DNA from 2 places in the Endozoicomonas sp. GU-1 genome. Region 2 is predicted to be linked to the other one. Evidence: predicted binding sites of a transcription regulator. Region 2 holds the regulator's gene; the other holds the start of a gene.
What was found. The regulator sigma-54, encoded in region 2, starts transcription at its own class of promoters, with help from an activator protein. The targets are predictions, from matches to a motif close to TGGCACNNNNNTTGCTNT.

Region 1: a site for sigma-54 is predicted at 1,314-1,331, ahead of glnA (glutamate--ammonia ligase). Genes of this name have one in related genera too.

Annotation. Positions count from the first base shown of each region.
Region 1 covers NZ_CP114771.1:4,685,986-4,689,408, reverse strand. Annotated here, with positions in the region: gene glnA (glutamate--ammonia ligase) at 1-1,184, opposite strand, end outside; gene thiI (tRNA uracil 4-sulfurtransferase ThiI) at 1,859-3,316, shown strand; gene O3276_RS19380 (dihydrofolate reductase) at 3,398-3,423, shown strand, end outside.
Region 2 covers NZ_CP114771.1:2,666,845-2,670,267, forward strand. Annotated here, with positions in the region: gene dcuC (C4-dicarboxylate transporter DcuC) at 1-573, opposite strand, end outside; gene O3276_RS11010 (RNA polymerase factor sigma-54) at 883-2,343, shown strand; gene hpf (ribosome hibernation-promoting factor, HPF/YfiA family) at 2,485-2,799, shown strand; gene O3276_RS11020 (PTS sugar transporter subunit IIA) at 2,864-3,277, shown strand; gene O3276_RS11025 (hypothetical protein) at 3,417-3,423, opposite strand, start outside.

The sequences.
Region 1 (3,423 bases), 2.0 Mb from region 2:
AGATCCTTGTCAGCCGCATCGCCAGGATGGATCTTGTTCTTGATCCCGTCCAGACCGGCCATCATCAGGGCCGCAAAGGCCAGGTATGGGTTGGCAGTGGGGTCGGGGAAACGTACTTCAATACGACGTGCCTTAGGGCTGTTCACGTAGGGAATACGGATAGAAGCAGAGCGGTTACGGGCTGAGTAAGCCAGCATAACCGGAGCCTCAAAGCCCGGGATCAGACGCTTGTAGGAGTTGGTAGAAGCGTTGGCAAAGGCGTTGATGGCCTTGGCATGCTTGATTACACCACCGATGTAGTACAGGGCTTCTTCAGACAGGCCTGCATAGCCATCACCAGCAAACAGGTTCTCACCGTTCTTGGACAGAGACATGTGAACGTGCATACCGGAGCCGTTGTCGCCTACCAGTGGCTTCGGCATAAAGGTAGCGGTCTTGCCATAGGCATGAGCAACGTTATGCACTGCGTACTTCAGAATCTGAACTTCGTCAGCTTTCTTAACCAGGGTGTTGAACTTGACACCGATTTCACACTGACCGGCAGTACCTACTTCGTGGTGATGAACTTCAACGTCCAGGCCCTGAGCTTCCATGGCATCACACATGGCGGCACGCAGATCGTGCAGGGAGTCAACCGGTGGTACCGGGAAATAACCGCCCTTCACTTTTGGACGGTGTCCGATGTTGCCGCCTTCAAATTTGGCGTTGGAAGACCATGCCGCTTCTTCTGAGTTTACTTCGTAAGAAGCACCGGAAATATCAACGCTCCACTTAACGTCGTCAAACACAAAGAACTCTGGCTCAGGACCAAAGAACGCAGTGTCGGCAATGCCGGTAGACTTCAGGTACTCTTCGGCACGCTTGGCAACAGAGCGTGGGTCACGCTCATAACCCTGCATGGTGGATGGCTCCACGATGTCACAGCGCAGGTTGAGGGTGGTGGCTTCAGTGAATGGATCGATGACAGCTGTGCTGTCATCTGGCATCAGAATCATGTCGGATTCGTTAATGCCCTTCCAGCCAGCAATAGAGGAACCGTCGAACATTTTGCCGACTTCGAAGAATTCGTCGTCTATTTCACCAATGGGAATCGATACGTGCTGCTCTTTACCCTTGGTATCGGTGAAACGCAGATCAACCCACTTAACGTCATGTTCCTTAATCAGGCCAAGAGTCTTCGACATTTATTATTTCCCCTCTGGAGGACAAAAAAACCGGACAAACACCGCACTGGCAACCAGATCAGGCGGTTTACTGATCAATCTCTTTGCTGTCTCATCAACAAGCAGCCAGGAGATTCGCTTGCTGGACCATTAGCAATAGCCATGCCACATTTTACAACTTGATCAGATGGGATGGACAAAAACAGGGCTTTTCAGTGAAACATCTGAAAAAAGGCAAGCATTGAGCAAAAAGAGAGCGGGAAACAGCCAGATACCAGACCGGTTCACACAGTTTTTGCTTGCCTTATCCTCTTCAGGCTACTCAAAGTACACACGTTCACGGCTCTCACGCACCTGCACAATGCAAGGCACCTCGAGCTCCGGAAAAGCCCGCCCGATTCGGTGCAGAGAAAACCATAGGCGCACCAAATAAGTGCAAACAGCTTTTACTACACCCACCTGACCAAACAGCGGCTGACAGTGTAACCCCTTTGACAAGGGATTTGCAGCATTACTTACCGGCATGGAGGCAAATACCGATTACGGTCCATATAATCCGGTTTTCCGGGGTCACCCTGCAACGTGCTACAAGGGTGCCAGAGCTCTCGGTTATTCGGTATAATGCGCCGTTAACGAATGGTTAAGTTATCCGTCCTACCCGCCTTGACTACCCAGCCCACAAGGTCTCCTGATCCATGAAGTTCATCATCAAACTGTTTCCGGAAATCACCATTAAAAGTACCCCGGTAAGAAAACGCTTTATTAAAATGCTGCGTAAAAATATTCGCACCATTCTCAAGCGTGTGGATGAGAATATCGATGTCTGCGGTGTATGGGATCATATAGAAGTCACGACCAGTAGCAATGATCAGATCCTGGTGGCAGAGGTCGGTGACCTGTTAAGCCATATCCCGGGCATTGCCTACTGGCTACAGGTGGCGGAGCACAAGCTGGTCAGCCTGGACGATGTTCTGGAAAAAGCCGTTGAGGCTCACTCAGAAACACTGGCGGGCAAAACCTTCTGCGTTCGCTGTAACCGGACCGGCAAGCACGATTTCCAGTCCATTGAGGTAGAGCGATTTGTCGGTGGCGGTCTTATCCAGCAGACCGAAGCCAAAAGGGTCAGCCTGAAAAATCCTGAAATAACGGTTCGTATTGATATCAAGAATGACCGCTATTTTATGACCCAGAAGCGGGGAGCCGGTCTGGGTGGCTATCCCCTCGGGTCTCAGGAGCCGGTTCTCTCGCTGATTTCCGGCGGTTTTGACTCTACGGTGTCGAGCTTCCTGACCATGAAGCGCGGCATCCGAACTCACTTCTGCTTCTTCAACCTGGGTGGGCATGCCCACGAGCTGGCAGTAAAAGAGGTGGCTTTCTACCTGTGGAACCGTTTTGGTTCTTCTCGCCAGGTAAAGTTCGTTACCGTACCTTTTGAAGGCGTTGTCGAAGAAATACTGACCAAAGTGGACAACGCCCAGATGGGCGTTATTCTCAAGCGAATGATGCTCAGGGCCGCCACTAAGGTGGCCAAAGAGATGGAGATGGCGGCACTGGTAACCGGCGAAGCCATTGGTCAGGTTTCCAGCCAGACACTGCCAAACCTGGCGGTGATTGACTCGGTAACCGATGCCCTGGTGCTCCGGCCCCTGATTACCATGGATAAGCAGGCAATCATCGATATATCCATACAAATCGGTACTGAAGAATTCGTTCGTAATATTCCGGAATACTGCGCAGTGATCTCGAAAAACCCCACCACCCGGGCCAGGGTAGAGAGAATTGTGGCAGAAGAAGAGCGGTTCAACTTCGATGTACTCGAAGATGCTATTCAAAGCCGGAGAACGGTCTCTATCCACGATATCATTGCGGATGACCTGACCCGGGAAGAAGTTGAGGTGGTTAGTGAAGTCCATCAGGGTGAAGTGATTATCGATATTCGTCACCCCACTGAAGAAGAGATAAAGCCATTTACCATGCCCGGACGCGAGGTGGTGATCATTCCCTTCTATCAGCTGCGCACACGCTTCCCGGAGCTGGACAACAATCGACATTACCTGCTCTACTGCGAAAGAGGTGTAATGAGTCAGCTGCATGCCATGCACCTTCGGGAAGAAGGGCATGAGAACGTTGGCATATTTAACCCGAAGCCGTAAATTTTCTACCGGGAAGGCACACCGATTTACCCGCGTTGTCTTTGTGGTTCACAGCTGTATGGTTCAAAAGGAGTAACATGGATGAAACTGGCCCTGATCGCTGCGGT
Region 2 (3,423 bases):
GTATTCGGTAATTTCCAGTCCGGACTGGCTGGCGGCAAAATTGGCATTCACCTGGGTGACACCGATTTCAAATGCCGCCGGAGAAGCAATCACGGCAACCGCTGAAGCCGGGCTTAAACCGATATTTCTCAGCACCGGATACAGCGTCACCATCAACAGCAGACCGAGGCCCGTTGCCGAGGTGACGAACATTTGCAGCACAACACTGAGCAGATAACACAGCGCCAGTACCATATAAGGTGAGCGAAAACGGCTGATGGGCTTGACGGCCAGTCGAACCAGCGCTTCTGAGGCACCGATATGGGACATATAGCTGGCAAAACCACCACAGGCCATGATGGTCAGACCCAGGCTGGCCATGCGGAAGCTGAATACCGTGTTCATCAGTTGAAACAGGTCAAAGGGGATAAAACCGGTGGCCTTGGCCGCTGGCAGAATATCTTTTATCCCCATCACCGCGGCGGCACTTAGCAGGACAATACCGGCAATAGCCAGCGAAGCCGATGCACTGTAGTTCTTCACGATGGCGTAGATAACCAGTGCAACTACGGGTATGACAATGAGTATATCCACAGGGGAATCCTGAAAATGGCTAAATTGCGCGCAGGTTATTTCTTGAGCTATTGGTTGTAAATGACCAATGTCAAATAATGATCGGGTAGTTCTTTTTAACCATTCTGACAGTCGTTATGACCGAACTTTAAAGACGGAAAGCGCTTACAACCCACACAAAAACACACGTAATTTCATCGTATTCAATCTTTGCACATTTTTTGCTAAAGCTATGGTTTCAGAAACGTCTATGGGTTTATAATCAGCCGCACATGGAGAGTAAGCCTCTGCAGCCTCCACGGAAAACGAAGTAAAGGTATACGGTTGCCTATGAAGCCTTCCTTACAGCTCAAGATGGGCCAGCAGCTGACCATGACGCCGCAGCTGCAACAGGCCATCCGGCTGCTACAGCTATCGACCCTGGATCTTCAGCAGGAGATTCAGGAGGCCCTGGAGTCCAACCCCATGCTGGAGTCCGAGGATAGCCAGACAGAGGACACCGCCAGCAGTGAAGGACAGGAAGAACTCGTTGATCTGAGCGAAAAAGCCTCAGAACCTGAGCCTCAGGAGATGGCGGAATGGTCAGACAGCATTCCCAATGAACTGCCCGTGGACTCCGCCTGGGACGACGTGTATTCCAGCCTGCCGGCCAGCAGCGGTGACGATGATTATGACCCCCTGGCAAAATCCTCCGCTGTGGAGTCACTTCAGGATCACCTGGAATGGCAACTGGATATGCTGCCCATGAGCGACCGGGACCGGCTGATTGGTCTGGCGATCATCGAAGCAGTTAATCCGGATGGCTATTTAACCTGCACGCTGGATGACCTGTTTGTCTCTCTTCAATCCCAACTGGACGATCTGGAGATTGAAGAGATCCATGTGCTGCAACACCGGGTACAACAATTCGATCCGGTGGGTTGTGGCAGTATTGACCTTAGAGAGTGTCTGTTGGTTCAACTTCGTCAGCTGCCGCCCTCAACACCCCATTTCAACAATGCGGAAAAGCTGCTCACCCGTTACCTTGAGTCCCTTGGCACCCGTGATTATGCCAGCATCATGCGTCATGCCAAACTGAAAGAAGACCAGCTGCGAGAAGCCCTCAGCCTGATTCAGAGCTTCCACCCAAAACCCGGCAGCACCATTGATCAGACAGAAGCCGAATATGTGGTACCGGATATATCCGTCCGGAAAATCAGGGAACGCTGGACGGTGGAACTGAATTCCGACGCCCTGCCCAAACTGCGCATTAATAATAATTATGCGTCCATGGTTCAGAGAGCCAATAACAGCCGCGACAATGTGTTCATGAAGAACCATCTGCAAGAAGCCCGCTGGTTTTTGAAAAACCTGCAAAGCCGCAATGAAACATTGATGAAAGTGGCAAGCCAGATTATTGCCTATCAGCAGGAGTTCCTGGAAAAAGGGGATGAAGCCATGAAACCCCTGGTGCTGGCGGATATTGCCGAGGCGGTGGGGATGCATGAGTCGACGATATCCCGGGTAACGACTCAGAAGTACATGCATACCCCCCGGGGTGTTTACGAGCTGAAGTACTTTTTTTCCAGCCATGTCAGCACCACGGAAGGGGGGGAGTGTTCCTCCACGGCCATTCGGGCCCATATCCGCAAACTTATTGCTGAAGAGACACCGCGCAAACCCCTCAGTGACAATAAAATTGCGGCGATTCTGGGGGATCAGGGCATCAAGGTAGCAAGGCGCACCATTGCCAAATACCGTGAGTCCATGAATATTCCGCCATCCAATGAACGTAAGCAGTTAGTGCCCTAGTTGATACACCGCTCAAAAAGCAGTTTTTTTTGTCTCAGGGCATTCCAAGCTGCACCGACAGTGATAGAATCGAACTCAGCCAGTACGAAAAATCCCGCGGACTGGTGATTATCTGGATAATGGGATTCAGGAGAGCGTTACATGCAAGTCAACATCAGTGGGCATCATGTCGAGGTAACAGAAGCTCTGCACGACTATGTGATCAAAAGACTGGAGCGTCTTGGTTCACATTTTGACCATATCACCAATGTACAGGTGACCCTGAGTGTCGAAAAGCTGGTGCAGAAAGCAGAAGCCGTTTTGCATACCCGCGGGGCCGAGATTAATGCCACCGCCGAGCACGAAGACATGTACGCAGCCATTGACCTGCTCTCGGACAAGTTGGATCGGCAGCTGGTTAAGCGAAAAGAGAAAGCCCTGGACAGGCAACAGGGTGCCAGTGGCCATGCCCTTTGATTTATCAGGTTGCCATTCTTATTCAGCATGATTATTCATCGCATCCTAACCCCCGAGCGCACCCTTGACGGGGTGCACGGGGCCAGCAAAAAGAAAATCCTGGAATTTATCGCTGAACGCATCAGCAGCGAAGCCCCCGAAAATCAATGCCAAAGAACTGTTTGAAGCGCTGGTTGCCCGAGAGCGTCTTGGCACTACCGGGCTGGGTGATGGCGTGGCTATTCCCCACTGTCGCTGTAAAGCCTGCCCGGAGCCGATCGGTCTTTTTATACGACTGGCGGAACCGGTTGATTTTGATGCGGTGGACCGTGAGCCCGTTGACCTGGTATTCGCGCTGATCGTGCCAGAAGGCGAAAACCAGGAACATCTTGAAATTTTAAGGGCGCTGGCCGGGCGATTTCACTCTGCCCTGACCCTTCAGAAAATACGCTCGGCAACAAATACGACAATGCTCTATCGTACCATGAGTGAACAGTGAATAACGTGACAAAAAAAGGCCATCATAGGTAATGATGGCCTGAAAGGTTCAACTTATAACAATGCTTTTATCTTTTGTTGTTAACAGACTTCTATGAGTCCCCGACAAAATGCATTGCTTCTTACAAGGTTTTAGCCAATTACCGT